DNA from 3 places in the Streptomyces sp. AC602_WCS936 genome. Region 2 is predicted to be linked to each of the others. Evidence: riboswitches for the same ligand, from Rfam matches in the RefSeq annotation. Region 2 holds a riboswitch; each other region holds the start of a gene.

Region 1 (10,326 bases), on a different contig from region 2:
ATCCGCCTTCAGGTCGGAAACGACCAGGCGCTCTTCCGTTCGTCGGCGGCGCCTCTGGTGGCGTTCCTGGACCGGACCGACAAACTGGTGCCGCTGGGCCAGGAGGGCGCGCTCGCCGACTTCGACGCCCACCTCGACGAGGCCCTGGACCGCATCCTGGCGGAGGAACAGAGCGCGGGCTGAACCGTTACGGCAGGAATCCCTCCACGTGCCGTAACGCTTCACCTGGGCGCTCCCGTCGGTGGCTCAGCGCTTACGACGCCGGCCCCGCCCGCCACGTACGGGCGCCGGGCCCGAACCCGGTGCCGCTCCGGCGGTCCGGGCCGCGGGGTGGTCGGCGGGCCGGTCGGCCGACACGACGAGGGCAGCGAGGGCCGTGGTGACCGGAACGGACGCCACCAGGCCGATCGAGCCGACCAGGGTGCGCACGATCTCCTCCGCGACCAACTCGCTGTTGGCGACCGTCCCCACCCCGCTCTGCGCGATGGAGAACAGCAGCAGCAGCGGAAGGGCGGCGCCCGCGTAGGCGAGGACCAGGGTGTTGACGACCGAAGCGATGTGGTCGCGACCGATACGGATTCCGGCGCGGTACAGCCCGCGCCGGCCCAGCGTCGGATTGGCCTCGTGCAGTTCCCAGACCGCCGACGTCTGGGTGACCGTCACGTCGTCGAGGACACCGAGCGAACCGATGATGACTCCGGCGAGCAGCAGGCCGCTCATGTCGATCGTCGGATACAGGCCGTGGATGAGGCCCGTGTTGTCGTCCGTATTGCCGGTGAGCGCGGCCCAGCCGATGAACAGCGACCCGAGCACGCCGATCAGCACCAGGGAGATGAGCGTGCCCAGTACCGCCACGGACGTGCGGGCCGACAGACCGTGGCACAGGTACAGCGCGATCAGCATGATGGCGCTGGATCCGATCACCGCCACGAGCAGCGGGTTCGATCCCTGCAGGATCGCGGGCAGCATGAAGAAGTTGAGCAGCAGGAAGCTGACGGCCAGCGAGACCAGGGCCATGAGACCCCGTAGACGGCCGACGACCACGACCGCGAGGGCGAAGATGCCGGCGAGCAGCGCCATCGGGACACGGCGGTTGATGTCGGTCACCGAATACTGCAGGTCCTCGGGCGCGGAGGGCTCGTAGGCGACCACGACCTTCTGGCCCTCGTGCAACTGCCGTGACTGGTCCGGCTGCACGATCTCGGTGAAGGTGCGGCCCTTGTCGCTGCCGCTGTCTACGCGGATCGTGGCCCGCTTGCAGTCGCCGTTCGCCCGCTGCACCGCGGAGGAACCCTCGGCGGTGGACGTGTCGCCGGTCGGGGGAACGCCCGAGGCGTTCACGGACTGACAGCTCAGCTCGACCACCTTGGTGACCGTGGCCTGCTGCGTCTGCCGGTCGAAACCGACCCCGGTGCGTTCGTGCGGCGGGGCTCCGCCCGGCCACAGCACCGCGAGGCCGATCAGCACGGCCGCGGCGAACGGGATGAGGACCGCGGCGATGACCTTCCGCAGATGCCGCGAGACGGGCGCCGCCGGACCATGACTGTGCGCGTGCGAGTGGCTGTGTCCACCGCCCCCGTCTCCGCCGCCCGAGCCATGGCCCCCGCCGGCACCGTGCCCGCCGCCAGGGCCTTGCCCACCGCCCGAGCCGTGCCCGCCCCCCGCGTCATGTCGGTCTCCGCCCGCGCCGTGAGGACCGGGTGAGGCCGGACCGGCTCCGCGGTTGTCGCCGTGCTCGGTGCCCGGTCCGCGGCGGGGTTCGTGCGGTGGGAAGGGGGGATGCTGCGGTGTGGTCACCGACCGATCATCGCAAGAACGAGGGGGGCCCTCTGTTCACCGCGCCCGAATTGACGCTAGCGTGGAGGCACCTTTGTACACGCGGGAGCTCGGAGCACCGGGCTGAGAGGGCGCTGACCTCCGTCCCAGCGATGTTTCACGGGAAACGTCACCGAACCCGAGTGATGTATCCCACGAAGCGTCGTCAGACGGAAGCCGCTGCGTCGACCGCCGAACCTGTTACCGGGTAATGCCGGCGTAGGGAGTAGGTCTCATGACCATCAAGGACGCACGCACGCCTGCCTCCGCTCAGAACTCCGCCCAGGAGGAGACCGTGGAGGCCGGGAAGTCCATCGGCTGGCACAAGGCGTACGTCGAGGGCTCGCGCCCCGACCTGCGGGTGCCGGTCCGTCAGGTGCACCTCACCAACGGGAAGTCGGTCACGCTCTACGACACCTCGGGCCCGTACACCGATCCGCTCGTCGACACCGATGTCCGCCGGGGGCTGCCGCCGCTGCGGGAGAACTGGATCATCGCCCGCGGTGACACCGAGGAGTACGCGGGCCGTCCCGTTCGCCCCGAGGACGACGGAATCAAGCACACCTCGCCGCGTGGCGGCCTGCGCAACCTCGACGCCGTCTTCCCCGGCCGCCCGCGCCAGCCGCGCCGCGGCCGGGACGGCAGCGCGGTCACGCAACTCGCGTACGCACGCCGGGGAGAGATCACGCCGGAGATGGAGTACGTGGCCATCCGGGAGAACGTGGCGCCGGAGGTGGTCCGCGAGGAGATCGCGGCGGGCCGAGCCGTGCTGCCCGCCAACGTCAACCACCCGGAGATCGAGCCGATGATCATCGGCAAGCGGTTCCTGGTGAAGGTCAACGCCAACATCGGCAACTCGGCGGTGACGTCCTCCATCGAGGAGGAGGTCGAGAAGATGACCTGGGCGAGCCGGTGGGGCGCCGACACGGTCATGGACCTGTCCACCGGCCGCAACATCCACACCACGCGCGAATGGGTGCTGCGCAACTCCCCCGTCCCCATCGGGACCGTGCCGCTCTACCAGGCCCTGGAGAAGGTCGACGGCCGGGCCGAGGAGCTGACCTGGGAGATCTACAAGGACACGGTCATCGAACAGGCCGAGCAGGGCGTGGACTACATGACGGTCCACGCCGGTGTGCGCCTGGCGTACGTACCGCTGACCGCGAATCGCAAGACCGGCATCGTCTCGCGCGGCGGGTCGATCATGGCGGCGTGGTGCCTGGCGCACCACAAGGAGTCCTTCCTGTACGAGAACTTCGAGGAGCTCTGCGAGATCCTCGCCGCCTATGACGTCACCTACTCGCTCGGTGACGGCCTGCGGCCGGGCTCCATCGCGGACGCCAACGACCAGGCGCAGTTCGCGGAGTTGCGCACGCTCGGGGAACTCAACACGATCGCCAAGCGTTACAACGTACAGACCATGATCGAGGGCCCGGGCCACGTCCCGATGCACAAGATCAAGGAGAACATCGACCTTCAGCAGGAGATCTGCGATGAAGCTCCGTTCTATACGCTCGGCCCGCTGACGACCGACGTCGCGCCCGCCTACGACCACATCACCTCCGGCATCGGTGCCGCGATGATCGCCTGGTGGGGTACGGCCATGCTCTGCTACGTCACGCCCAAGGAGCACCTGGGCCTGCCCAACCGTGACGACGTCAAGACCGGCGTCATCACCTACAAGATCGCCGCCCACGCCGCCGACCTCGCCAAGGGTCACCCGGGTGCCCAGGAGTGGGACGACGCGCTGTCGGACGCCCGTTTCGAGTTCCGGTGGGAGGACCAGTTCAACCTGGCCCTCGACCCGGACACGGCGCGGGAGTTCCACGACGAGACACTGCCCGCCGAACCTGCCAAGACGGCTCACTTCTGCTCGATGTGCGGGCCGAAGTTCTGCTCCATGAAGATCAGCCAGAGCATCACGGAGCGGTTCGGTGGTGCGGCCGCCGAGGGCGCGTCTCCCGAGGAGGTCGCCGAGGGGATGCTCCAGAAGTCGAAGGAGTTCGCGGCGAGCGGGAACCGGGTGTACCTGCCGATCGCCGACTGACGTCACCCGGCCCGGTGCCCCGTACCCCCGAAGGCAAGGGGGGTACGGCGCCCGGGAGGTGACTAATCGGGCCGGTGTTCCGGGCCGCCGAAGTCCGGGCTGCTGTAGTCCGGGCTCGAGTAGCTCGGGCCCGGGCCGGTGGCGGTGCCCTCACCGGGGCTCGTGAAGCCCGGACGGCCGTAGCCGAGGTGCGGCATGCGGCTCGTCGGCGCCGCCGGTCCCGTGCGCAGGGCCGCGGCGCCCGGATCGGCGAGTGCCTCCCGCAGGAACGGCAGGATGCCCCGCTCCAGCAGGGCTTCGTGCCAGGCGTCCCTGGCCCGGACCACTTCCTCGTCGAGTTCGCCGTAGAAGCCGGGCTCGGCGAAGGGGCGGTTGCGCAGTGCGGTGAGCAGCAGACCCACCGCGGCGACGAGGATCGCGACCGCGGTCACGGCGCCGAACACCCACCCGGTGGTGAGCATGGTCTGCGCGAAGGTCTGCCCCGGGTCGAGCACCTTCAGGAGGTAACCGACGAGCAGGAAGATCGCTGCGGCGGTGCCGGCCAGGACGGGCGCCAGGACGGCGACGACGGCCACGGCCCCCGCACCGGTCGCCTCGGCGACCTCGCCCATGGTGGCGGCGAGTCCTGCCGCGCCCGGACCCTGCTCCTCGGAGCCGGATCCGCGCGTGGCCGGGTCCTTGGCGGACGGCGCCGGGTGGCGCAGTTCCTCACGGACCTTGACGTAGTGCTGGTACTCGGTGGTGGCCGCCGCGGTGATGAGGGCGGTGGCGCTGAGTGCCATGGTGCGCAGTTGTTCGGAGTTGAGCCGCTGTCCGACAGCGGCCAGCTCCGGGCGGCGTGGTGCGGAGCGCAGCGCCTCGTCGAGGATCCGCTCGTACTCCTGGCGGTCCTCGTTCGGCAGGTGCTGCGGAACGCTGTTCATGTGCATCCCCCGATGCTCCGTAGGGCTTGGGGCTCGCATGCCAACGAGCCGTCGGGCAGAAACGGAGGGGAGCCTGCTACGGATAAGCCGATGGTAGAGCGGTGACGGTGGAGGGTGACAGGGGGTTTCCAGAAATTGGGTGCCGACCTGTGAGGAGGCCGCCGCCGAAATGCCCGTTCGGCGAACGGTCAGGATTCGAGCGGCAGTTGCTGGACCAGCAGCTTTCCGGCCATGGTCACGCCGCCGTCCATCGCGATGGCCAGCCCGTCCGCGTAGACGTGAGGTCCTTCGACCGCGGTACGGGTGTCGTCCTCGCCGTCCTCGGAGCCGACCTCGCCCAACAGATAGGGGATGGGGCTGTGGCCGTGAACGATCCGGGTGCCGCCGTACGTATCCAGCAGGGAGCGCACGGCGTCGGCGCCGCCCTCGTCGCGGAAGGAGAAGCGCTTGGTGAACTTGCGGAACAGGTCCCACACCTCTTCCGCGTCGTTGCGCGTGAGCGCCTCGCGGACGGTGTCGTTGACCTCCTCGATGGAACGGCCGTAGTCGAGGTAGGTGGTGGCGTCCGAGTGGACCAGGAGATGGCCGTCGACCTCTTCCATGGCGTCGAGTCGGGCCATCCACTGCAGGTGGTGATCCTGCAGGCGGTCCATGTCGGTCTTCTGGCCGCCGTTCAGCAGCCAGGCCGCCTGGAAGGTGGCGGTGCCCGCGCCGGAGTTGACGGGCGTGTCGCCGAACCGCTTGGCGCCCAGCAGCAGCAGCTCGTGGTTACCCATCAGCGCCTTGCAGTAGCCACCGGCCGCGGCGGCCTCGGCGGACAGCCGCATCACGAGGTCGATGACGCCGATGCCGTCGGGGCCGCGGTCCGTGAAGTCGCCGAGGAACCACAGCCGCGTGGTGCCGGCGCACCACTGGCCGCCCGCGTCGATGAGGCCCTTCTCCCGCAGGGCGGCCACCAGCTCGTCGAGGTAGCCGTGCACGTCGCCGACCACGAACAGCGGGCCCTGTCCCGTGGCGGACTGTGTCACCTGGACCGGCTCCGGGTCGACGGTCACCTGGACCGTGTCACCCCGACGGATGACGGGCAGATCTCGCTGGGTGGGCGTGTACCCGTCCGGAAGAGCCTCCTCGTGCCCCTCCTCGGACGGCGGGGCGGCCTCGCTCGCCTGCGGTCCAGGGGCGGCGTACGGAGCGGCCTCGTGGACGTACGCGGGCACCCGGAAGTCGCGCACCGTCGCCGTCCGCTGCACCTCGGGTCCCTGACCGGCCCCCTGAGTCATCGACCCCTCCACCATCGCGCCGCATCTGCACCGCTTCGGACTGCCTGGTCGCAGCGGCCCGCGGTGTGTGGGCCCATCATAGGAATGCGGATCGCGCTGTGTGATGACCCAGGGGTGGTGAATCAGAACAGGACTCCGGTTCACCGCGGCTTTCGCCCCGATTGGGCCCGGCTTCGCCCGTCCGCGACGGTGGCACGACCGTGCTCCGGGCGCGCCGGGCGGCGGTCCTACTCGCGCTCGGGCGACCGCGGCGGGCTGACCGTCGTCCGGGGCGGGCGGCGCTGCGAAGACGTCCGGACGATCAACTCGGTCGGTATCACCTGTTCGACCGGCTGGTCCTGGGCGAGCCCTTCGATGGCGTCGATCAGGACCTGGATCACCGCCGTACCGATACGGCGGGGCTTCAGGGACAACGTCGTGATGGGCGGCTCGGTACTGGCGTACACGGTGGACTCGCTGCAGCAGACCAGCAGCAGGTCCTCCGGGACGCGCAGTCCGTAGCGGCGGGCGGCGGCGAGCAGGTCGGTGCCGTTCGGGTCGAACAGTCCGTAGACGGCGTCGGGCCGGTCGGGGCGGGCCAGCAGCCGGTCGGCGGCGACGGCCCCGGCGCACGGATCGTGTGCCGGGTAGGACTCGTAGACGGGGTCCTGGCCGACGCGCTCGCACCAGCGCAGGTAGGCGGTGGTCGACAGATGCGTGTACGTGTCGGTCGTGGTGCCGGTGAGCAGGCCGATCCGGCGGGCGCCGGCGTCGGCGAGGTGGTCGAGGATGCCGAGTACGGCTGCCTCGTGGTCGTTGTCGACCCAGGCGGTGACAGGGAGCGTGCCGGCCGGGCGGCCGTCGGAGACGACCGGTAAACCCTGGCGTACGAGTTCGCTGACGACCGGGTCGTGGTCGGAGGGGTCGATGACGACCGTGCCGTCGAGCGCGACGTTGGACCACACGTCGTGACGGGAGGTCGCCGGGAGGATGACGAGCGCGTAGCCCCGGGCGAGCGCGGCGGACGTGGCGGCGCGCGCCATCTCGGCGAAGTACGCGAACTCGGTGAAGGTGAAAGGTTCATCCCCGTACGTCGTCACGGTCAGGCCGATGAGTCCGGACTTGCCGGTGCGGAGCGTGCGGGCGGCGGCCGAGGGCCGGTAGCCCAGTCGGTCCGCGACCTCGCGCACATGGCGCCGGGTGGCATCCGGGAGTCGGCCCTTGCCGTTGAGGGCGTCGGAGACGGTTGTGATGGACACTCCGGCGGCGGCGGCCACGTCCCTGATGCCCGCCCGGCCCGGCCGGCTGCCTCGGCGTGAGGTTTCCGCGCGGCTCACCTGGTGCTTCCCTGCTGCTGTCATGGCGAGCCGATAGTAGGGCTCATGGGGTGGGGTAGGGCGGACGCATATGCAGGCGTTGACAGTCACGTTTCTGCAAGATCGTTAGGGATCAACTGCCGTGGAAACCAAGCCAGATGGGGCCATCTACCCCAGTACCTGACGTGCCGACGACTGAGGGCCTGCCGCGTGTCCGATGTTGCGAAGAGGTCTCAACTCACCTGCACGAGGGATGCGCGCCACGGCGCGAGCCACCGGCGCGTAGATATATGTGCGGCGCGCCCCCTGAATCGTGCGCCTTCGTGTCCTGATGCCCCTGATGCCGGTGTGACGGACGAGGTCTGGCCTCACCTATACGCAGCGGCGCCGAATCCTCTTAAGGTGAGAAGTATTCGATGCCGGTGGTGGTCATGAGGAGGACTGTGGTGAGCGAGACGAGCCCCAAGCTGCGCGCCGAGCTGGAGGGTATTCCCACCTACAAGCCGGGCAAGCCCGCCGCTGCCGACGGCCCGGTGGCTTACAAGCTGTCCTCCAACGAGAACCCGTACCCGCCCCTGCCGGGCGTGATGGAGACGGTGACGGCCGCGGCCTCGTCGTTCAACCGGTACCCGGACATGGCCTGTACGTCGCTGATGAGCGAACTCTCCGACCGGTTCGGCGTCCCCCTCTCCCACCTGGCCACCGGCACCGGTTCGGTCGGTGTGGCGCAGCAGCTGATCCAGGCGACCTCTGGCCCGGGCGACGAGGTGATCTACGCCTGGCGCTCGTTCGAGGCGTACCCGATCATCACGCAGATCAGCGGCGCGACGTCGGTCAAGGTGCCGCTCACCCCGGGCGACGTGCACGACCTGGACGCGATGGCGGCCGCGATCACCGACCGGACCCGGCTGATCTTCGTCTGCAACCCCAACAACCCGACCGGCACGGTGGTGCGACGGGCCGAGCTGGAGCGTTTCCTGGACCGGGTGCCCAGCGATGTGCTGGTGGTCCTCGACGAGGCGTACCGCGAGTTCATCCGCGACCCCGAGGTGCCGGACGGCTGCGAGCTGTACCGAGAGCGGCCCAACGTCTGCGTGCTGCGGACCTTCTCCAAGGCGTACGGTCTCGCCGGCCTGCGGGTCGGGTTCGCGATCGCCCACGAGCCGGTGGCGGCCGCACTGCGGAAGACGGCGGTGCCTTTCGGAGTGAGTCACATCGCCCAGGAGGCGGCGATCGCGTCGCTGCGGGCCGAGGACGAGCTGATCGGACGGGTCGGCTCGCTCGTGTGCGAGCGCACGCGCGTGGTCGACGCGCTGCGCTCGCAGGGCTGGACGGTGCCGGACACCCAGGCGAACTTCGTGTGGCTGCGGCTGGGGGAGCGCACGGTCGCCTTCGCGGACGCGTGCGAGCAGGCCGGCGTGGTCATCCGACCGTTCCCGGGCGAGGGTGTGCGGGTGACGGTCGGTGAGAGCGAGGCGAACGACATCTTCCTGAAGGTGGCGCAGGAGTTCCGCAAGGAGCTGTAGGGCGGCTGTGGCGCGCCCACGGGCGGGGTCGTCGTAGCGCGGCGTCCTCAGTTGCTAGGCGTCGATGCGTTCGACGCGCACCGGGTCACCGTTCCGCACCGTCGCCAGCAGGCGCGGGTCGCCGTCGAGGCGGCCGAGGATGTTACAGGGACTCGCGAGGCGGCACTCGTCGCCTCGCGAGATCGGCGTGGGCCCGTACGGCAGCGCCAGGGCGTCGCCGTCGGTCCAGAAGGCGACCGTGCCAGGCTCGACGACCTGCCGGGCGTCCGTTTCACGTGAAACCGACACACCTGTGTCGAAGTACACCTCCTCGCCCCAGGTGTGGGCGGAGGCGGTGAGCGGCAGGGCCTTGAGGAGCGCCTGCGTGCTCAGGGTGTCGGTGAGGGTCGCGGTGAGGTGACCCGCGGGCCATGAGATCCGTATCTTCATGCGGCGAATTCAACAAGATGTTGAAGTTCTCGCCAAGGGGTTGACGTCACAAGGGACCCCCCTTCCGGTGTCGAAAAGCTGTACGTCATAATTGCTTGTGAATGTGAACGCGTTCACAAGCGTGTCTCGGTTGCGCCCGAGTTGGGTGTGACATACACGCACAAACTGCCGCCGACCACGGCGAGTGGCGATGCAAGGAGAGTGACGACGTGGACATGGCTCTGGCGCCGGAGACGCTGGCGCGCTGGCAGTTCGGCATCACGACCGTCTACCACTTCCTGTTCGTCCCCCTGACGATCTCGCTGGCCGCACTCACGGCCGGTCTGCAGACCGCCTGGGTCCGTACCGAGAAGGAGAAGTACCTCAGAGCGACCAAGTTCTGGGGCAAGCTCTTCCTGATCAACATCGCCATGGGTGTCGTCACCGGCATCGTGCAGGAGTTCCAGTTCGGCATGAACTGGTCGGACTACTCCCGCTTCGTCGGCGATGTCTTCGGCGCCCCGCTCGCCTTCGAGGCGCTGATCGCCTTCTTCTTCGAGTCGACCTTCATCGGTCTGTGGATCTTCGGCTGGGACAAGCTGCCCAAGAAGATCCACCTGGCCTGCATCTGGATGGTCTCGATCGGCACCCTGCTGTCGGCGTACTTCATCCTGGCGGCCAACTCCTGGATGCAGCACCCGGTCGGCTACCGGATCAACGAGGAGAAGGGCCGGGCCGAACTCACCGACTTCTGGGCCGTCCTGACCCAGAACACCACTCTCAACCAGGTCTTCCACAGCTTCTCGGCGGCCTTCCTGACGGGCGGCGCCTTCATGGTGGGCATCGCCGCCTTCCACCTGATGCGCAAGAAGTACATCCCGGTGATGCGGACCTCGCTCCGGCTTGGCCTCGTCACCCTGGCGGTCGGCGGCATCCTCACCGCGGTCAGCGGCGACACCCTCGGCAAGGTCATGTACGAGCAGCAGCCGATGAAGATGGCCGCCGCCGAGGCGCTGTGGGACGGCGAGGAAC
Region 2 (10,326 bases):
CGGTGTCGGTGGCGTGCAAGTGGATGCTGCGGCCCGGGGCCCGCAGCTCGCGCGCCGGCCCGTCCGGCAGGACCCGCTGCACGAACCGCACGATCTCCAGCCACTCGTCGATCGCGTCGGCGACCACCTCCGCCCTCACCGCCTCGAAGGGCCGGTCCGCCGCAAGGTACGCGTCCGCACCGTGGACGACGAGTTCGTGCGTCATCCGGCGGGCCCAGAAGCCCGCGGTGTGGTCCCCGAACCACGACCACGCCCGCCCGTCCGGTCCGGCCTCGCGCAGCGCGCGCACGACCGTCGCACCGGATTCCGCCAGCCACGCGTCGAGCGCGGCCGCGTCCCCCCGTGCCCCGGGCCCCTCCGCTCCCGGCGCCCGGTCCAGCGGGACGTCCTCCTCGGCACGAGTGCGGACGATCAGCTAGACCCAGCGCAGGGCGCGGCCGACGTGCCGCACGAGGTCCTCCAGGGACCAGTCCGGGCAGGTCGGCACGGTGGCTGACAGGTCGGCGCCCGAGGACAACACGGACCTGAACCGGCCCACTTGGCGGTCGATCTCATCGCAGTAGCGGTCATGCGCGAGGCGTGTCATGTCCGTCACCCTACGAGGGCAAGATCACCCGAGCACCACGATTTCCGCCACGTCGTACTCCACTCCGACCGTGTCCCCGACCTCCGGCGCGGCCCGCAGCGCGCACGCCGCCTCCAGGCGCGGGGCGTCCTCGGGCTGGAGGTGGACGGCGACGTGGGTGCCGCGGAAGGTGCGGGCGGTGACCGTGCAGCGCAGGCCCGCGTCGGCGGCCACCAGGCGCACCCCGGCAGGGCGGACGAGCAGGGTGCGGGCGCCCTGCGGGGCGTCCTCGGGGACCGGCACCTTGCCCCACGGGGTGTCGGCGGCCTGCCCGGTGACGGTCGCGTCGACCACGTTGTCGAAGCCCAGGAAGCGGGCCACGAAGGCGTCGGCGGGCCGCTGCCACACCTGAAGCGGCGTCCCCGACTGGGCGATCCGCCCGTCCCGCATCACCACGACCCGGTCGGCGAGCGCGAAGGCCTCGCCTTGGTCGTGGGTCACGGCGAGCACGGTGGTGCCCAGCCGGCCGAACAGCTCCCGCAGTTCCACCACGAGCCGCTCCCGCAGCGAGCGGTCCAGCTGACCGAGAGGCTCGTCCAGCATGAGCAGCCGGGGCCGGGACGCGAGGGCGCGGGCCAGCGCCACCCGCTGCTGCTCACCGCCGGAGAGCGCGGCGACGGACCGCCGGGCGGCGTCCGGCAGGCCCACCAGCTCCAGCAACTCCCCCACCCGCTCGTGCTGTTCGGCACGGGACGCGCCCCGCATCCGCGGCCCGAAGGCGACGTTCCCGGCCACGTCCCGCTGCGGGAACAGCTGGTGGTCCTGGAACATCAGCCCGACCTCGCGCTTGTGCGCGGGCACGCCGGCCTGGTCCCGCCCGTCCAGCGTCACCCGTCCGGCGTCCAGCGGCTGGAGACCGGCGACCGCCCGCAGCAGCGTCGACTTGCCGCTGCCGCTGGGCCCGAGCACGCACACCACCTCGTGCTCGGCGACATCGAGGTCGACGGTGTCGAGCACGGCCCGCCCGCCGAAGCGGACGGTCGCGCCATCAAGGCTGAGCAGGCTCGGCGGCATGTCTAGAACTCCCCGGTCCGGTCGGTCCGCAGCCGTTCCAGCACCACCAGGGCCACGGCGCACACCAGCATCAGAATCGTCGAAAGGGCCATCGCCTGGCCGTAGTTCATCTCCCCGGGCCGTCCCAGCAGCCGCGCCACGGCCACCGGCAGCGTCGGGTTGTCGGGCCGCGCGATGAACACGGTCGCCCCGAACTCCCCGAGCGACACGGCGAACGCGAACCCGGCGGCCACCAGCAGCGCACGCCGCACCATCGGCAGGTCCACCTCGCGCCACACCCGCCACGGCGACGCCCCGAGCACCGCCGCCGCCTCCCGCAGCCGTACGTCCACCGCCCGCAGCACCGGCAGCATGGTCCGTACGACGAAGGGGACGCCGACCAGCGCCTGCGCGAGCGGCACCAGGATCCAGGAGGAGCGCAGGTCCAGCGGGGGTTCGTCCAGCGCGATCAGGAACCCGAAGCCGACGGTCACGGCGGACACCCCGAGCGGCAGCATCAGCAGGGCGTCGAAGCCGCGTACGAAACGGCCCGCGTCGCGGCGGGTGAGCGCGGCGGCGGCCAGAGCGCCGATCACCACGGCGATGGCGGTGGCGGCGACGGCGTACTGGAGGGAGTTGCCGATCGCCTCGATCGGCGGGACCAGGAAGGTGCCGCCGTCCGCGCGGGTCAGCGCCCGGTAGTAGCCGAAACCGGGTGCGTCCAGGGAGCGCTGGACCAGTACGGCCAGCGGCAGCAGGATCAGTCCGGCGACGGTGACCAGGACCCCCGCCAGCAGCGCCCACTGCCCGGTGCCGCGCGGGCGGCGCGCGATCGTGGCCGCGTCCACCAGTCGCAGGGCCGTCTCCCGCCGCCGTACCGTCCAGGCGTGCACGGCGAGGACGGCGGCGACCGCCACGAACTGGACCAGCGTCAGTACGGCGGCCGTGGACAGGTCGAAGACCTGCGAGGTCTGCCGGTAGATCTCCACCTCCAGGGTGGAGAAGGCGGGCCCGCCGAGGATCTGGACGACGCCGAAGGAGGTGAAGGTAAACAGGAACACCATCAGCGCGGCGGCGGCCACGGCGGGCGCGAGCGCGGGCAGCGTCACCTGCCGCCAGGCCGTCAGCCGCGAGGCGCCGAGCATCCGCGCGGCCTCCTCCTGGCGCGGGTCGAGCTGCGACCAGAGGCCGCCGACGGTGCGGACGACGACGGCGTAGTTGAAGAAGACGTGCGCGAGCAGGATCGCCCACACCGTGGTGTCCAGCCTGAGGCCCCACAGCTCGTCGAGCAGCCCGCCGCGGCCGACCAGCGCCAGGAACGCCGTGCCGACGACGACCGTCGGCAGCACGAACGGCACGGTCACCACGGCCCGCAGCACCTGCTTGCCGGGGAAGTCGAGGCGGGCGAACGCGTAGGCGCCGGGCAGGGCGATCAGCAGGGTGAGCGCGGTGGAGGCCAGCGCCTGCCAGGTGGTGAACCACAGCACCTGCCGGACGTCGGACTGCCCGAGCACCTCCCCGATCCGCCCGAGCTGCCAGGCCCCGTCGACCTTCAGTCCGCGCGCGACGATCGCGGCGACGGGGTAGGCGAAGAACGCCGCGAAGAACGCGACGGGCACGGCCATCAGACCGAGCCGCGCCGCGCTCCCGCGCACGGTCCTCACGCGCTCCACGCGCTCCGCCCGCTTCACCTCACGACGAGCGAGGTCCACGACTTGACCCACTGATCGCGGTTGTCGGCGATCTTCGCCGGGTCCATGGTCCGCGGGTTCTCGGCCGGCGGACCGAACTTCCGGAAGGACTCGGGGATCGCGGCGTCCTTGCGCACCGGATACACGAACATGTTGAGCGGCAGGTCCTCCTGGAACCGCTTGCTCAGCATGAAGTCGAGGAGCGCCTTGCCGCCCTCCGGGTTCTGGGCGTTGCTCAGCAGGCCGGCGTACTCGATCTGGCGGAAGCAGGTGCCCTGGGCGACGCCCGTCGGCGCGGTGTCCGGCTGCGGGTCGGCGTAGATCACCTCGGCGGGCGGCGAGGAGGCGTAGGAGACGACGAGCGGCCGGTCGCCCTTGGCCTTCTTGCCGCCGGACGAGCCGGAGAACTCCTCGTTGTACGCCTGCTCCCAGCTGTCGACGACCTTGACGCCGTTCGCCTTCAGCTTCTTCCAGTAGTCCTGCCAGCCCTCGTCGCCGTACTCGGCGGCGGTGCCGAGCAGGAAGCCCAGGCCGGGCGAGGAACCGGCCGCGTTCTCGGTGACGAGCAGGTCCTTGTACTCGGGCTTGACCAGGTCGTCGAAGGAGTCCGGCGGGGTCAGCCCGTGCTCGCTGAAGTACGCCTTGTCGTAGTTGACGCAGATGTCGCCGGTGTCGACGGGCGTGACCTTGTGGTCGGTGTCGGTCCGGTACGCGGCGTCGACCTGGTCGAGCCCCTTCGCCTCGTACGGCTGGAACAGGCCGTTGTCGAGGGCGCGGGACAGCAGGGTGTTGTCGACGCCGAAGAAGACGTCGCCCTGCGGGTTCTCCTTGGTGAGGATGGCCTTGTTGACGGCCTGCCCGGCGTCGCCGTCCTCCAGGACCTCGACCTTGTAGCCGGAGCTCTTCTCGAAGGCGGCGATGACGTCCTTCGAGACGGCCCACGAGTTGTGGCTGACGAGGGTCACGGTCTTGGAGTCGCCGGAACCCCCGCCGTCCCCGTCGGACGACGATCCGCACGCGGCGAGGCCGCCGGCCATGCCCAGCCCGACGGCGAGGGCGGTGACCTTCTTGGTGATGCTCACTGAATTCCTCCTGGGTGACCAGGAGAAGACGCGGCCCCGCCCGGAACCCCTGGCGAGGGTCCCGGGCAGGGCGCAACAGCTCGAGTGGTGACCGATCTCCCTACCCAGAATGACCTGGGCCAGGTTCGGAGGGTCTGCGGCCGGTGCCGCACTCTCAGCGCTGTGGCGCTCCCCTGTCGGAATATGAAGATGTGATTTCTGTCAGGTCGTACTTCCGCCGGTCAGGTTACCTCTCGCTCGCGGCGAGCTGGCCGCACGCCCCGTCGATCTCCTGGCCACGGGTGTCCCGGATGGTCACCGGCACACCGTGCGCCGCGATCGCCTCCACGAACGCCTTCTCGTCCTCGGGCCGGGAGGCGGTCCACTTGGAGCCGGGCGTCGGGTTGAGCGGGATCAGGTTGACATGCACCGGCTTGCCCTTGAGCAGCCGTCCCAGCCGGTCACCGCGCCAGGCCTGGTCGTTGATGTCGCGGATCAGGGCGTACTCGATGGACAGCCGGCGTCCCGACGTCGCCGCGTACTCGAACCCGGCGTCCAGCACCTCGCGCACCTTCCACCGCGTGTTCACGGGCACGAGGGTGTCGCGCAGCTCGTCGTCGGGGGCGTGCAGGGAGATGGCGAGGCGGCACTTGAAGCCCTCGCCGGTGAAGCGGTGGATCGCCGGGACGAGGCCGACCGTGGAGACGGTGATGCCGCGCTGGGACAGGCCGAGTCCGTCCGGCTCGGGGTCGGTGAGGCGGCGGATGGCGCCGACGACCCGGTTGTAGTTGGCGAGGGGCTCGCCCATGCCCATGAACACGATGTTGCTGAGCCGGGCCGGCCCGCCGGGGACCTCGCCGTCCCTGAGCGCCCGCATGCCGTCCACGATCTGGTGGACGATCTCGGCCGTCGACAGGTTGCGGTCCAGGCCGGCCTGGCCGGTGGCGCAGAACGGGCAGTTCATGCCGCAGCCCGCCTGGGAGCTGATGCACATGGTCACCCGGTCCGGGTAACGCATGAGGACGGACTCGACGAGGGTCCCGTCGAACAGCTTCCACAGCGTCTTGCGGGTGGTGCCCTGGTCGGTCGAAAGATGCCGCACGACCGACATCAGCTCGGGCAGCAGTGCCTCCCGGAGCCCCTCGCGGGAACCGGCCGGGATGTCGGTCCACTGCTCGGGGTCGTGCGCGTACCGCGCGAAGTAGTGCTGCGAGAGCTGCTTGGCGCGGAACGGCTTCTCGCCGATTGCGGCGACGGCCTCCTTGCGCTCGGCGGGCGTGAGGTCGGCGAGGTGCCGCGGCGGCTTCTTGGCTCCGCGGGGGGCGACGAATGTGAGTTCTCCGGGCTTAGGCATGACGTTCCCAGTGTCGCAGATCGGTACCGGGGCGATTAGGCCGTCGAGGTGGGACGCGTATCACGACGTGATCCCGTCGAGGAAGTTCAGGACGGCCCGGACGACCCGGCTCCTGCGGCGGTGTGCCGGGCCGCAGTACTGGCGCCTTCTCCAGCGTCGGGGCCGTGACACCGGTGCGTCGCACCAGTCGCACGACGGTGTTCTCTTCCGTCGGTTTCTGAACATGCTTCCCCCCTGTGGCCTGGCAGGACCGAGCCCCGCCACCAACTGGGCGGCGGAGCTCGGTCACTGGCTGACGACCGGCCCTCAGCCCGACCCGACGAAGATCACCAGCAGCAGCCACACCACCGGCGCCGTCGGCAGCAGGGAGTCCAGGCGGTCCATGATGCCGCCGTGGCCCGGCAGCAGCGTGCCCATGTCCTTGATGCCGAGGTCCCGCTTGATCATGGACTCGCCGAGGTCGCCGAGGGTGGCGCTGACGGCGACCGCGAGGCCGAGGACCAGGCCCTGCCACCAGGTGCCGCCGTCGATCGCGAACTGCATGCACAGCGCGCCCGCCGCCATCGCGAAGGCGACCGCGCCGAGCAGGCCCTCGCGGGTCTTGCCGGGGCTGATGCGCGGGGCGAGCTTGGTCCTGCCGAAGCGCCAGCCGACGGCGTACGCCCCGGTGTCGCTGACGACGGTGAGGACCAGGAAGGTCAGGACACGCCAGGCGCCGTCGTCCGCCATCAGCATCATCGCGACGAACGTGGCGAGGAACGGCACGTAGAACGCGGCGAACAGGCCCGCGGTGACGTCCTTGAGATACCCCTCCGGCGGCTCGGTCATCCGCCAGACCAGCACCGCCAGTGCCGTGAGCGCCATGGCGACCCACGCGCCCTCGGAACCCCGTACGTAGCCGGCGACGACCATCGCCGCGCCGCCGACGGCGAGCGGCACGAGGGGCGCCTTGATGCCCTTGCGCTCATCGAGCCGCTTGGTCAGCTCCCACAGGCCCACCACGACGGCGACCGCGATCACGCCGACGAAGACGGCCTTGACCACGAACAACGACGCGATGATCACCGCGCCGAGTCCGAGGCCGACCCCTATCGCGGCACCCAGGTCGCGCCCCGCGCTCTTCTTCGGCGGCTGCGGCAGGGGCTGCGCCGGCTGCGGGGCGTCGGGCATGGGCTCCGGATTCCGCGGCGCCGCCGCATACGGCTGCGCCGACTGGCTGTCGTCGAACAGGGGACCGCTCAGCCGAGCGGCCCCCTGGTCGTCGTCCTGGTCTCCGCCGTGTTCGGGTACGTCGGGCACGATGGGCATGGGGCGAGTCTGCTGCGCGTAGTGCGCATCGTACGCGGGACCCGCCGGGGCAGCCCCCTGGACAGGTCCCCGGTCGGACGGCCCCCAGTACCCGGCTTGTGGCGGCGCTCCCCAGGAAGAGTCGTTCATCAGACCTCGAGCAGCTCCGCTTCCTTGTGCTTCAGGAGCTCGTCCACCTGGGCGACGTACTTGGCGGTGGTGTCGTCGAGCTCCTTCTCCGCACGGCGGCCCTCGTCCTCACCGACCTCGCCGTCCTTGATGAGCTTGTCGATCGCGTCCTTGGCCTTGCGGCGCACGGAGCGGATCGAGACCTTGGCGTCCTCGCCCTTGCCCTTGGCGACCTTGATGTAGTCGCGGCGGCGCTCCTCGGTGAGCTCGGGGAACACCACCCGGATGATGTTGCCGTCGTTGCTGGGGTTGACGCCCAGGTCGGAGTCGCGGATCGCCTGCTCGATGTTGCGCAGGGCCGTCTTGTCGAAGGGGGTCACCACGGCCATGCGCGGCTCGGGCACGGAGAACGAGGCCATCTGGTTGATCGGCGTCGGCGCGCCGTAGTACTCGGCCACGATCTTGTTGAACATCGCCGGGTGCGCACGGCCGGTGCGGATCGCGGCGAAGTCCTCCTTGGCGACCACGACGGCCTTCTCCATCTTCTCCTCGGCCTCGAGGAGGGTCTCTTCGATCACCACTTGCTCCTGCGTGTCTTGAGTAGGCCCGGCTGCGGTCCCCTGTCGGAGCTGCGGCCGGCTGCGTCGCGTTCTTCCTGCACGGTTCCCGACCGGCGGGACATTGTCCATCCCCCGGCCCGGTCCCGTCCCGTCCGTCCCCCGGACAGGTGGTGTCCACGGACGGGGGGTGCTTCTCCGGTCAGTCCCGACTGCCCTGGTCACCCACAAGCGTGCCGATCTTCTCACCCTTGACGGCGCGGGCGATATTGCCCTCCTTCAGCAGCTCGAAGACCACGATCGGGAGGCTGTTGTCGCGGCAGAGCGTGACGGCCGTCGCGTCGGCGACCTTCAGGTCGCGGGTGATGACCTCGCCGTAGCCGAGCGCGTCGAACTTCACGGCGTCCGGGTTGGTCTTCGGGTCGGAGTCGTAGACCCCGTCCACGCCGTTCTTGCCCATGAGCAGGGCCTCGGCGTCGATCTCGAGGGCGCGCTGGGCGGCGGTGGTGTCGGTGGAGAAGTAGGGCATGCCCATGCCCGCGCCGAAGATGACCACGCGGCCCTTCTCCAGGTGGCGCACGGCGCGCAGCGGGATGTACGGCTCGGCGACCTGGCCCATGGTGATGGCGGTCTGCACGCGGCAGTCGACGCCCTCCTTCTCCAGGAAGTCCTGGAGGGCCAGGCAGTTCATCACGGTGCCGAGCATGCCCATGTAGTCGGAGCGGGCGCGGTCCATGCCGCGCACCTGCAGTTCGGCGCCGCGGAAGAAGTTGCCGCCGCCGATGACGACGGCGATCTGAGCGCCGTCGCGTACGACGGCCGCGATCTCGCGGGCGATGGCGTGCACCACGTCGGGGTCGACGCCCAGGCCCCCACCGCCGGAGAAGGCCTCTCCTGACAGCTTCAGCATGAAGCGGCCGCGTACTTTGCCGTCGTCGCTCTTCTCGGCATTGGTGGTCATGGAGATCTCGCCTCTTTTACGTGGTCACACACACGAAGAAGGCCACTGCCGGTGGGGGCGTGTTTCGCATCCCATACGCGGCAATGGCCTCCTCGTCAGATCTGCTGTCGTCCGCCGCCGCGCGCGCGTGCGCCTCGGCATGCGCGTACGGCGCCGACGACTGCTGTCGACCCTACCGGGGTCGGGCGTCCGTCGCGGTACGGACTCAGATGCCGACCTTGATGCGCGAGAAGCGCTTCAGGGTGACACCGGCCTCTTCCAGCACCTTCTGGACGGACTTCTTGTTGTCCAGGGCGTAGGGCTGGCCGAGCAGGGTGGCGTCCTTGAAGAAGCCGTTGAGGCGACCCTCGACGATCTTCGGCAGGGCGGCCTCGGGCTTGCCCTCGGCGCGGGTGGTCTCCTCGGCGACGCGGCGCTCGGACTCGACGACCTCGGCCGGGACCTCGTCCTTGGAGAGGTACTTCGGCGCGAAGGCGGCGATGTGCTGGGCGACGCCCTTGGCGATCTCGGCGTTCGGCTTGTCCAGCTCGACGAGGACACCGATCTGCGGGGGCAGGTCGGGCATCGTGCGGTGCATGTACGCGGTCACGAAGCCGCCGGAGAACTGCGCGAAGCGGTCCAGGACGATCTTCTCGCCGAGGTTGGCGTTGGCCTCGTCCACGAACGCCTGGACGGTCTTGCCGGGCTCGATCTCGGAGGCGAGGAGCGCCTCGATGTCGGCCGGGGCGGCCTTGGCGACGTGCTCGGCGATGGCCGTGGCGACGTTCTGGAACTTGTCACCCTTGGCGACGAAGTCCGTCTCGCACTTCAGCTCGACGATGACACCCGAGGTGTTGTCGTCGGCGATGATCGAGACGACGGCGCCGTTCTCGGCGGAGCGGCCCTCGCGCTTGGCGACGCCCTTCTGGCCCTTGATGCGGAGCGCCTCGACGGCCTTCTCGACGTTGCCCTCGGCCTCGTCCAGCGCCTTCTTGCAGTCCATCATGCCGGCGCCGGTGAGCTCGCGGAGCTTCTTGACGTCGGCGGCGGTGTAGTTCGCCATGATTCCGGAATCTCTCTCGAAGTCTGAAGATCTACGGGCGCCGGACGGCGGGGGCTTCGTGGGCCCCCGCCGTCCAGAACCCGAAGGTGGTGAGGGGTCAGGCCTGCTCGGCGTCCGCGGCAGGGGCCTCGGCGGCAGGGGCTTCGGCGGCGGGCGCCTCGGCGGCCGGGGCGGCCTCGGCGGCCGGAGCCTCGGCGGGCTTCTCGGCCTCGGCGGCGGGCGCCTCCTCGGCCTTCTTCTCGCCCTCGAGCAGGTCGCGCTCCCACTCGGCCAGCGGCTCGCCGGCGGCCTTGTCACCCTCGGCGGCCTTGCCGGCGCCGGAGCGGGCGATGAGGCCCTCGGCGACGGCGTCGGCGATCACGCGGGTGAGCAGGGTGACGGAGCGGATCGCGTCGTCGTTGCCCGGGATCTTGTAGTCGACCTCGTCGGGGTCGCAGTTGGTGTCGAGGATGGCGACGACCGGGATGTTGAGCTTCCGGGCCTCGCCGACCGCGATGTGCTCCTTCTTGGTGTCCACGATCCAGACGGCGCTGGGCACCTTGGACATCTCGCGGATACCGCCGAGGGTCTTCTCCAGCTTGGCCTTCTCGCGGGAGAGGACCAGCAGCTCCTTCTTGGTGAGGCCG
Region 3 (10,326 bases), on a different contig from region 2:
CTCACCGAGCAGCCACAGCGCGACGATACCGAACGCGATGTAGAGGACCGTCCAGCCCATGTACGCCCCTCTCCCAGTGGCCGCAAGGCAGTGTGTCGTAAGTATGTGCGGCCGGTCTAGGCCCGCGGTGGGTGGTGCAGGCCCAGGTTCTCGTAGATTTCCAGCGTCGCCGTGGAGTTGTTGAGCGTGATGAAGTGCAGTCCGGGGACACCCTCGGCCAGCAGCCGCGCGCAGAACTCCGTGGCGAAGTCGATCCCGATCGAGCGTACAGCCGCCGGATCGTCCTTGGCTGCGAGGATCCGCTCTTTCAGCTCGGCCGGGAACGAGGCGTTGCTGAGCTTTGGCAACCTCTCCAGCATCTTCACACTGGTCACCGGCATGATCTCGGGGATGACCGGGGTGTCGCAGCCGGCCGCGCCGACGCGGTCGCGCAGGCGCAGGTACGACTCGGGCTGGAAGAACATCTGGGTGATCGCGTAGTCCGCGCCGGCCCGGCACTTGTCGACGAAGCGCGCCACGTCCGTGTCCCAGTCGGCGGAGCGCGGGTGCATCTCCGGGAAGGCCGCGACGCCGACGCAGAAGTCGCCGGACTCCTTGATGAGTTCGACGAGTTCGGCGGCGTAGGTCAGGCCCTCGGGGTGCGGGACCCACTCGCCCATCGGGTCGCCGGGCGGGTCGCCGCGCACGGCCAGCATGTTGCGGATCCCGGCGTCCGCGTACTGGCCGATGATGTTGCGCAGCTCAGCGATGGAGTGGTTGACCGCCGTGAGGTGGGCGACGGGGGTCAGTGTGGTGTCGGCGACGATCTGCTGGGTCTCCTTGACCGTGCCCGCGCGCGTGGAACCGCCGGCGCCGTAGGTGACGGAAACGAAGTCCGGGGCGACCGCCTCGACCCGCCTCAGCGCGCTCCACAGGTTCTTCTCGCCCTTGGGCGTCTTCGGTGCCGAGAACTCGAACGAGTACGTCGTCTTGCCGGTGGCGAGCATGTCACGCACGGTGCGTGCGCGATCAGTCCTGGTGGATGCGGTTCCGAGGGCCATACGGGCAGGTTAGCCAGGGGGTGGCGGTCACCCAACCGGATGCGGGATATTTGTCCGCATTGTCGAGTTGTTGTCCACCCCTTGGACACATGCCCGCGGCACCCACAGCACACCTAGGCCTCCCGCAGCCGCTTGGCGAACTCGGCCGCCGCCGCGCCCGGGTCGTCCGCCGCGGTGAGCGCCCGGACGACGACGACGCGGCGGGCACCGGCCTCCAGCACCTCGTCGAGGTTGCCGAGGTCGATGCCGCCGATGGCGAACCAGGGGCGGTCGGTGCCCAGGGACGCGGTGTACCGGACCAGGTCGAGGCCGGGTGCGTGGCGGCCGGGCTTGGTGGGGGTCGGCCAGCACGGGCCGGTGCAGAAGTAGTCCACACCGTCCTGGACGGCCGCGGCGGCGGCCTCGGACTCGGCGTGGGTGGAGCGGCCGACGAGCACGTCGTCGCCGAGGATCGCGCGGGCGGCGGGCACCGGGAGGTCGCCCTGCCCGAGGTGCAGTACGTCGGCGCGGGCAGCGTGGGCGACGTCCGCGCGGTCGTTGACCGCGAGGAGCTTGCCGTGGCGGGCGCAGGCGTCGGCGAGGACCTTCAGGTGCTCCAGTTCCTCGGCCGCCTCCATGCCCTTGTCGCGCAGCTGCACGATGTCGACGCCGCCGGCCAGCACCGCGTCGAGGAACTCGGGCAGGTCGCCCTGGTCGCGGCGGGCGTCCGTGCACAGGTAGAGCCGGGCGTCGGCGAGCCGGGCGCGTGCGGTCGCGGCGGTGTCGGGCATGCGGGTGTCCCCCCAGGTGTGCGGTGTGCGGCCCGCGGTGGGCCGCACACCTCGGCTAACGGACTGCGACGCCCTGCGACTCCCGGACGGAGCTTCGCAGGGATACGCCGCCCAAGGTACGACGCGGCGGTGGCGCCGCCACGAGGCGGACCCCCGGCGCCCGGGGTATCAGATCAGACGGCGAGCGCCTGGGCGCGGCGCTTCACCTCCGTGCCACGGTTCTCGCTCAGCGCCTGCGCGGGGGTGCCGGGCAGGGACTCGTCGGGCGTGAAGAGCCACTCCAGCATCTCCTCGGCCGTGAAGCCGTCGTCCCGCAGCAGCGTCAGGGTCCCGACCAGGCCCTTGACGACCTTGTCCCCGTCGATGAAGGCCGCCGGGATGTGCAGTGCGCGGTTCTCGCCGCGGCGTACGGCGATGAGCTGGCCTTCCTTGATCAGCTGGCGCACGCGGGTCACCTCGACGCCGAGCATCTCGGCGATGTCGGGAACGGTGAGCCAGGCAGGCACGAGAGCATCGATCTTTGCGTCAATCTCGGTCACGCCTCAAGCCTGCCATCTGGCACTGACAGTCGGAAACCGGACTACGCCGTGGCCGCCTTCAGCGGCTTCGCCGGGTCGGTCAGCAGCCGCGGATCCATCGCCGTGCCCGCCTGGATCAGCCTCCTGCCCTGCGCCAGGTCCCGGGGGCGGCCCACCGCCAGCAGGGCGACCAGGTGGTCCTCGCGCAGCCAGCAGACCGTCCAGGCGGCGGACGCCGGGTCGCCGCGCCACAGGGTCGCGTCGGCGGCCGTGTGGTGACCGGCGTACTGCACGAAGCGGCCGAACTGCTCGGACCAGAAGTACGGCACCGGATCGTAGGCCTCGGGGACCTCGCCGGCGGCGGCGCCGACGATGTCGGCGGCGACCGTGCGCGGGCCCTGGAGGGCGTTGTCCCAGTGGTGCACCAGCAGCCGCTCCCCGTAGCGGCCGGAGGGGAAGGACGCGCAGTCGCCGACCGCGTACACGTCCGTGGCGGACGTGCGCAGGCGGTCGTCGGCCACGACCTCGCCGTGCGCGCCGAGGGCGATCCCGGAGCCGGCCAGCCAGGCGGTGGCGGGCCGGGCGCCGATGCCGACGACGACCGCGCCGGCGGGCAGCCGCGAACCGTCGTCCAGGACCACCACGTGACCGGACTCCCCGGGTCCTTCGCCGGGCTCGACGCGCTCCACGCGCGCGTGCGTGCGCAGGACGGCGCCGGCTTCCGCGTACCACCGCGCCATCGGGGCGGCGACCTCGGCGGGCAGTGCGCCGGCCAGCGGCCGGTCGGCGGCCTCCACCACGGTCACCGCGCAACCCGCCTCCCGCGCGGCGGTCGCGAACTCGGCGCCGATCCAGCCCGCGCCGACGACCACGATGTCGTGCTGCCGGGCGAGCACCGGGCGCAGCCGTTCGGCGTCGTCCAGGGTGCGCAGCAGGTGCACGCCGGGCACGCCCTCGGCGCCGGGCAGCCGCAACGGTTCCGCGCCGGTCGCCAGGACCAGGCAGTCGTACGGCAGGGGTCCCTCGGACGTGTCGAGGACGTGCTCGGCGGGGCGGACGCCCAGGGCCTCGCAGCCGAGCCGCAGGGTGATGCCGAGCGCCTCGAAGTCGACGTCGAAGGCGGAGCCCTCGGCGGTCCCGAGCAGGACGGCCTTGGACAGCGGGGGACGGTCGTAGGGCTGGTGCGGCTCGGCGCCGATCAGCGTGACGGGGCCGGTGAAGCCCTGCTCGCGCAGGGCGACCGCGGTCTGCACCCCCGCCATGCCCGCGCCCACGACGACCACGCGGCGCTCCGGGGTCCGCTCCTGCGTCTGCTCGCTCACCTGATCACCTTAGACACCCGGCACATCGCCGGTCAGTGCTCGTGCGCGGTGACCTGCTCCACAACGCTCGTCCCGCTGCCCCGCTGCGACTCCCACTCCCAGGTCTCGTCCAGCCGCACCCGCCCGTCCGACAGCTCCACGACGGTCGACACGCAGTGCCCCGACGACGTGCTGCCGTCGGCCTTGAGCTGCACGTACCGGAAGTCCAGGCGGTCGCCCTCCCGGGTGCCCACGAGGTGGCCGCGCACGACGTCACCGCCCGCGTACTCGGCCCACACGGCGCCGTCCTGCTCGTGGTAGGTGAAGCGGGTCCGGGTGCCCACCTGGCCGGGCGCCTGGTCGGCGACGGGGGCGAGGACCAGACCGTCGAGCGAGCGTGCCACGGGCGGAGGCTCCCTTACGAGTGCGATGTGCTGCGGGCTAGGGTGGCCAACGTAAGGCACTCGCGGGAGCCCGGACGCACCGGGCTGAGAGGGAGGCTGGCGGCCTCCGACCGTACGAACCTGATCCGGGTCATGCCGGCGAAGGGAGGGGCTGGACGCCCATGTCGTCACCACCGCACTCGTCGTCCCGTACACCTGACGTCCTCGTCGTCGGGGGTGGGATCATCGGCCTGGTCACGGCGTGGCGGGCCGCGCAGCGCGGGCTCGCCACCGCCCTGGTGGACCCCGAACCGGGCGGTGGCGCCGCCCAGGTGGCGGCCGGAATGCTGGCCGCCGTCACGGAACTGCACTACGGCGAGCAGACGCTGCTCGCCCTGAACCTCGCCTCGGCCCGCCGCTACCCGGAGTTCGCCGCCGAGCTGGCGGACGTCACGGGCCATGACCTCGGTTACCGCCGCTGCGGCACCCTCGCCGTGGCGCTGGACGCCGACGACCGCGCCCACCTGCGGGAGCTGCACGCGCTCCAGCAGCGTTCGGGCCTGGAGTCCGAGTGGCTGTCGGGGCGTGAGTGCCGGCGCCTGGAACCGATGCTCGCGCCTGGCGTGCGCGGCGGGCTCCGGGTGGACGGCGACCACCAGATCGACCCGCGGCGCCTGGCCGCCGCGCTGGTCGCCGCCTGCGAACGCGCGGGCGTCGTCCTCCACCGGGTGTGGGCCGACCGGCTCACCGTCGGGCACGGCGGCGAACGGGCCACGGGGATCGTCACCGCCGACGGCACCGTGCTGGCGGCCGGGCAGGTGGTGCTGGCGGGCGGCAGCCTGAGCGGACGGCTCACGGGCGTGCCTCAGGACGTACTGCCGCCGGTGCGGCCGGTGAAGGGGCAGGTGCTGCGGCTGACGATGCCGCGGGCGCACGGGCCGCTGCTGAACCGGACGGTGCGTGCCGTGGTGCGCGGCAACGCCGTCTACCTGGTGCCCCGGGAGAGCGGCGAGCTGGTCGTCGGCGCCACCAGCGAGGAGCTGGGCTGGGACACGACGGTCACCGCGGGCGGCGTCTACGAGTTGCTGCGCGACGCCCACGAGCTGGTCCCCGGCATCACCGAGCTGCCCCTGACGGAGACCCGCGCGGGTCTGCGCCCCGGCTCCCCGGACAACGCCCCGCTGCTCGGCCCGACCGCCCTGGACGGCCTGCTGCTGGCCACCGGCCACTACCGCAACGGCGTCCTGCTGACTCCCGTCACCGGTGACGTCATGGCGCACGCCCTGGCCACGGGGGAGCTCCCGGAGGAGGGCCGTCCCTTCACGCCCCGCCGCTTCGGCGCCGACCCCGCGGTTCCCGCACTCCCGCAACTCTCGGAGCAGTCCGCATGAACATCTCCGTCAACGGCGAGCCGCGCGAGGTGGCTCCCGGCACGGCCCTGGACGCCCTGGTGGGCACGCTCACCACGGCGCCGTCCGGAGTGGCCGCCGCACTCAACGAAACCGTCGTCCCGCGCGCGCGGTGGGCCGCCACCGCGCTGGCCGACGGCGACCGCGTCGAAGTCCTCACCGCTGTGCAAGGAGGCTGACCATGGCCGACGATCCCTTCGTCCTCGGCGGTACGACCTACGGGTCCCGCCTGATCATGGGTACGGGCGGGGCGCCCAGCCTCGACGTCCTGGAGCGGGCGCTGGTGGCGTCCGGCACGGAACTCACGACCGTCGCGATGCGGCGCGTGAACGCCTCGGTGCACGGGTCGGTGCTGTCGGTGCTGGAGAAGCTCGGCATCCGGGTGCTGCCGAACACGGCAGGCTGCTTCACCGCCGGGGAGGCCGTGCTCACCGCGCGGCTCGCGCGCGAAGCGCTCGGGACCGACCTGGTGAAGCTGGAGGTCATCGCCGACGAGCGCACCCTGCTGCCGGACCCGATCGAGCTGCTGGACGCGGCGGAGACGCTGGTCGACGACGGGTTCACGGTGCTGCCGTACACCAACGACGACCCGGTCCTCGCGCGGAAGCTGGAGGACGTCGGGTGCGCGGCGATCATGCCGCTCGGGTCGCCGATCGGGTCGGGGCTGGGCATCCGCAACCCGCACAACTTCGAGCTGATCGTGGAGCACGCGCGCGTGCCGGTGATCCTGGACGCGGGGGCCGGTACGGCGTCGGACGTGGCGCTGGCGATGGAGCTGGGGTGTGCGGGGGTGATGCTGGCGTCGGCGGTGACGCGGGCGCAGGAACCGGTGCTGATGGCGGAGGGGATGCGGTTCGCCGTGGAGGCGGGGCGCTGCGCGCGGCGGGCGGGGCGGATTCCGCGGCGGCGGTTCGCCGAGGCGTCGTCTCCTGCGGAGGGCCTTGCGGTGCTGGATCCGGAGCGGCCCGCTTTTCAGTGAGCCTGCGCTGTCCTGGGGTCTTGGTCTCCCACCCGCGCACCACCCGTTTCCAGTCGGGCAAGAGGTGGGCCTCGCCCGTGGGGGTCGAGCGCCGTCGGCGGCCGACCGTGCGTGGGCGGCTACTCGAGTGCTCGTGCGTGGGAAGCGTCACAGGTGCGCTGCAGTACCGGGGCCGATCGGTGACGGCGGCGTCGGGTGTCCGTGGTGGCTCGTAGACTCGCTGCGTGGACACGACCCTTCAGGACCCTCTCGTCGGGCAGGTGCTCGACGGCCGGTACCGCGTAGAGGCGCGGATCGCGGTCGGTGGGATGGCCACGGTCTACCGGGCCGTGGACACCCGCCTGGACCGCGTGCTCGCGCTGAAGGTGATGCACCCTACGCTCGCGACCGACGCCACCTTCGTGGAGCGCTTCATCCGCGAGGCGAAGTCGGTCGCCCGGCTGGACCATCCCAATGTCGTGCAGGTGTTCGATCAGGGAGCCGAGGGGGCGTACGTCTACCTGGCGATGGAGTACATCGCCGGCTGCACCCTGCGTGACGTGCTGCGCGAGCGCGGGGCGCTCAGGCCGCGGGCCGCGCTGGACATCCTGGAGCCGGTGCTGGCCGCGCTGGGCGCCGCGCACCGGGCCGGCTTCGTGCACCGGGACATGAAGCCGGAGAACGTGCTGATAGGGGACGACGGCCGGGTCAAGGTCGCCGACTTCGGACTGGTCCGGGCCGTGGACACGGTCACCAACACCACCGGCTCCGTCCTCGGCACCGTCTCCTACCTGGCGCCCGAGCAGATCGAGCAGGGCGCGGCCGACCCCCGGGTCGACGTGTACGCGTGCGGCGTCGTGCTGTACGAGATGCTGACCGGCGGCAAGCCGCACGAGGGCGACTCCCCGGCCCAGGTCCTCTACAAGCACCTGCACGAGGACGTGCCGCCGCCGTCGGCCGCGGTGCCGGGGATGGCGTACGAGCTGGACGAGCTGGTCGCCTCAGCGACCGCGCGCAACCCGGAGATCCGGCCGCACGACGCCGTGGCGCTGCTCGCGCAGACCCGTGAGGCCCGAGCCGCGCTCACCGAGGAGCAGCTGGACGCGGTGCCGCCGCAGGCGCTCGCCGGGGAGCACGACAACGCGGAGGACCGCACGAGCGTGATCCCCCGCGCGCTGACGATGCCCCGGCCGCTGCCCGTCAACGAGGACGACGGCGACGGCGACGGCCCGGACGGCGCCTTCCCCGCGGACGCCGACGGGATGCACCGCACCAGTCGGCTGACCGCTCCCCCGGCGGCCCCGCCCGGGCGCCGACGCCCTCAGCTGCGGCGCGGCCCGCTGGCGATCGTCATCGCCGTCCTGCTGGTGCTCGGCGTCGGCACGGGCGTCTGGTACATCAACTCCGGCCAGTTCACCAAGGTGCCGGCGCTGGTGTCCAAGACGGAGGCGCAGGCCCGGGACCGGCTGGAGGACGCCGGGCTGGACGTCGGCAAGGTCGAGCACGCCTACAGCGACACCGTGGAGCGCGGCAAGGTCATCAGCACCGACCCCGGTGTGGGCACCCGCATCCGCAAGAACGACTCGGTGTCGCTCACGGTCTCCGACGGCCCCGACACCGTGAAGCTGCCGGACGTCGAGGGCTACAAGCTGGACCGGGCGCGGACCGTGTTGAAGGACGAGGGGCTGGAGCCGGGCATGGTGACCCGGGCGTTCAGCGGGGAGGTGCCGAAGGGCTTCGTGATCTCCACGAAGCCGAGGACGGGCACCACCGTGCGCGCGGGCTCCGCGGTCGCGCTGGTCGTCAGCAAGGGCAGCCCGATCGACGTCCCGGACGTCACCGGCGACGACCTGGCCGACGCGCGGGCCGAGCTGACCGAGGCCGGGCTGAAGGTGAAGGTCGCCGACGAGCAGGTGAACTCGGAGTACGACAAGGGCCAGGTCGCCCGTCAGACGCCGGGTTCGGGCAGCCGGGCCGCCGAGGGCGACACGGTGACCCTCACGGTCTCCAAGGGCCCCGAGATGATCGAGGTGCCGGACGTGGTCGGCGACAGCGTGGACGACGCCAAACGGAAGCTGAAGGACGCGGGCTTCGACGTGGAGGAGGACCGCGGTCTGCTCGGGCTGTTCGGCGACACGGTGAAGGAGCAGTCCGTGGACGGCGGGGACACCGCTCCCAAGGGATCCACCATCAAGATCACCATCAGGTGACGCACGCAGGTGACGCCCTCAGGTGACGGCACTCACGGTCCGGGGGCGTGACCAGTCATGACACCCTGAATGGGTGAACAGTGAACGGTCCGCCTCCTCCCCCTCCCCCGCCCCCGCGCTCCCCCGCAATCCCGTCGGCGGCCACGTCCCCGTGGCCGGCGGCCTGCACTCGGTCGGCCTGTCCTACGCCCGTGACCTGAAGGCGGAGACCGTGCAGGTCTTCGTCGCCAACCCGCGCGGCTGGGCCACGCCGGCCGGCAACCCGAAGCAGGACGAGGCGTTCCGGGAGGCCTGCGCGGCCGGGTCGATCCCGGCGTACGTGCACGCGCCGTACCTGATCAACTTCGGCTCGCACACCGAGGCGACGGTGGAGCGGTCGGTCGAGTCGCTGCGGCACTCGCTGCGGCGCGGGCGGGCGATCGGGGCGCTCGGCGTGGTCGTGCACACCGGCAGCGCGACCGGTGGGCGGGACCGGGCGGTGGCGCTGAAGCAGGTGCGGGAGCACATGCTGCCGCTGCTCGACGAGCTGACCCACGACGACGCCCCGTACCTGCTGCTGGAGTCGACGGCGGGCCAGGGCGCCTCCCTGTGCTCGCGGACCTGGGACTTCGGGCCGTACTTCGAGGCGCTGGACGCCCACCCGAAGCTGGGCGTGTGCCTGGACACCTGCCACATCTTCGCGGCCGGGCACGACCTGACCGGGCCGTCCGGCATGCACCAGACCCTGGACCTGCTGGTGGACACGGTTGGCGAGGGCCGGCTGAAGCTGATCCACGCCAACGACTCCAAGGACGTGGCCGGCGCACACAAGGACCGGCACGAGAACATCGGCGCCGGACACATCGGCGAGGACCCGTTCCGCGCGCTGATGACCCACCCGGCGACCGAGGGCGTGCCGCTGGTCATCGAGACCCCGGGCGGCAAGGAGGGGCACGCGGCGGACGTGGAGCGGCTGAAGAAGCTGCGCGACGGCTGACCCGGAAGACCGACCGGTCCGACCGTCCGACCGGTCAGAGCCCGGGACCGTCCCCCGGCTCCTCCTGGTAGGAGTAGCGCTGCTCCTTCCAGGGGTCGCCGATGTTGTGGTAGCCGCGCTCCTCCCAGAAGCCGCGGCGGTCGGCGGTCATGTACTCGATGCCGCGGACCCACTTCGGGCCCTTCCAGGCGTACAGGTGCGGCACGACCAGCCGCAGCGGGAAGCCGTGCTCGGCGGTGAGCAGCTCGCCGTCCTTGTGGGTGGCGAAGAGGGTGCGCTCCGCGGCGAAGTCGGACAGCCGGAGGTTGGAGCTGAAGCCGTACTCGGCCCACACCATCACATGGGTGACGGCCGGCCCGGGCGGAGCCAGGTCCAGGATCGTGGCGGCCGGGACGCCGCCCCACTCGGAGCCGAGCATGCTGAACTTGGTGACGCAGTGCAGGTCGGCGACGACCGTGGTGTACGGCAGGGCGGTGAACTCGTCGTGGGTCCAGCCGTGCTTCTCACCGTCGGCGGTGGTCCCGAAGACCCGGAACTCCCAGCGCTCGGGGCGGAACTTGGGGACCGGTCCGTAGTGCGTGACCGGCCAGCCGCGCTGCAGTCGCTGTCCCGGCGGGAGCTCGAACCGCGGCGCTCCTTGCGAACCGCCTTCTCCCGATTCGTGTTCCACCGGCTGACCCATGCCTCCATCCTGACAGACCCGGACCGATGCCCCGGACCCGCCCCACTTACATTCGGGCAATCGACAACAAAATGGACTA

The links. Region 2 has a riboswitch for thiamine pyrophosphate ahead of KUM03_RS10135 (thiamine ABC transporter substrate binding subunit). Riboswitches for the same ligand answer to the same signal wherever they lie in the genome.
Region 1: another riboswitch for thiamine pyrophosphate. It lies ahead of thiC (phosphomethylpyrimidine synthase ThiC); the one in region 2 lies ahead of KUM03_RS10135 (thiamine ABC transporter substrate binding subunit).
Region 3: another riboswitch for thiamine pyrophosphate. It lies ahead of thiO (glycine oxidase ThiO); the one in region 2 lies ahead of KUM03_RS10135 (thiamine ABC transporter substrate binding subunit).

What each region holds. Positions count from the first base shown of each region.
Region 1 covers NZ_JAGMUF010000026.1:47,120-57,445, forward strand. Annotated here, with positions in the region: gene KUM03_RS12015 (SsgA family sporulation/cell division regulator) at 1-183, shown strand, start outside; gene KUM03_RS12020 (YibE/F family protein) at 247-1,797, opposite strand; TPP riboswitch at 1,869-2,058, shown strand; gene thiC (phosphomethylpyrimidine synthase ThiC) at 2,051-3,862, shown strand; gene KUM03_RS12030 (hypothetical protein) at 3,925-4,791, opposite strand; gene KUM03_RS12035 (metallophosphoesterase family protein) at 4,974-6,080, opposite strand; gene KUM03_RS12040 (LacI family DNA-binding transcriptional regulator) at 6,293-7,405, opposite strand; gene hisC (histidinol-phosphate transaminase) at 7,807-8,886, shown strand; gene KUM03_RS12050 (cyclophilin-like fold protein) at 8,941-9,315, opposite strand; gene KUM03_RS12055 (cytochrome ubiquinol oxidase subunit I) at 9,525-10,326, shown strand, end outside.
Region 2 covers NZ_JAGMUF010000021.1:32,043-42,368, forward strand. Annotated here, with positions in the region: partial or broken gene KUM03_RS10120 (maleylpyruvate isomerase family mycothiol-dependent enzyme) at 1-586, opposite strand, end outside; gene KUM03_RS10125 (ABC transporter ATP-binding protein) at 611-1,639, opposite strand; gene KUM03_RS10130 (iron ABC transporter permease) at 1,642-3,243, opposite strand; gene KUM03_RS10135 (thiamine ABC transporter substrate binding subunit) at 3,306-4,391, opposite strand; TPP riboswitch at 4,471-4,576, opposite strand; gene rlmN (23S rRNA (adenine(2503)-C(2))-methyltransferase RlmN) at 4,618-5,724, opposite strand; gene KUM03_RS10145 (phosphatidate cytidylyltransferase) at 6,031-7,161, opposite strand; gene frr (ribosome recycling factor) at 7,161-7,718, opposite strand; gene pyrH (UMP kinase) at 7,900-8,658, opposite strand; gene tsf (translation elongation factor Ts) at 8,864-9,700, opposite strand; gene rpsB (30S ribosomal protein S2) at 9,798-10,326, opposite strand, start outside.
Region 3 covers NZ_JAGMUF010000090.1:709,759-720,084, reverse strand. Annotated here, with positions in the region: gene KUM03_RS28635 (hypothetical protein) at 1-60, opposite strand, end outside; gene metF (methylenetetrahydrofolate reductase [NAD(P)H]) at 117-1,040, opposite strand; gene thiE (thiamine phosphate synthase) at 1,154-1,810, opposite strand; gene KUM03_RS28620 (Rv2175c family DNA-binding protein) at 1,984-2,349, opposite strand; gene KUM03_RS28615 (NAD(P)/FAD-dependent oxidoreductase) at 2,391-3,650, opposite strand; gene KUM03_RS28610 (hypothetical protein) at 3,683-4,033, opposite strand; TPP riboswitch at 4,086-4,197, shown strand; gene thiO (glycine oxidase ThiO) at 4,195-5,403, shown strand; gene thiS (sulfur carrier protein ThiS) at 5,400-5,600, shown strand; gene KUM03_RS28595 (thiazole synthase) at 5,603-6,400, shown strand; gene pknB (Stk1 family PASTA domain-containing Ser/Thr kinase) at 6,625-8,589, shown strand; gene KUM03_RS28585 (deoxyribonuclease IV) at 8,663-9,565, shown strand; gene KUM03_RS28580 (sulfite oxidase-like oxidoreductase) at 9,600-10,247, opposite strand.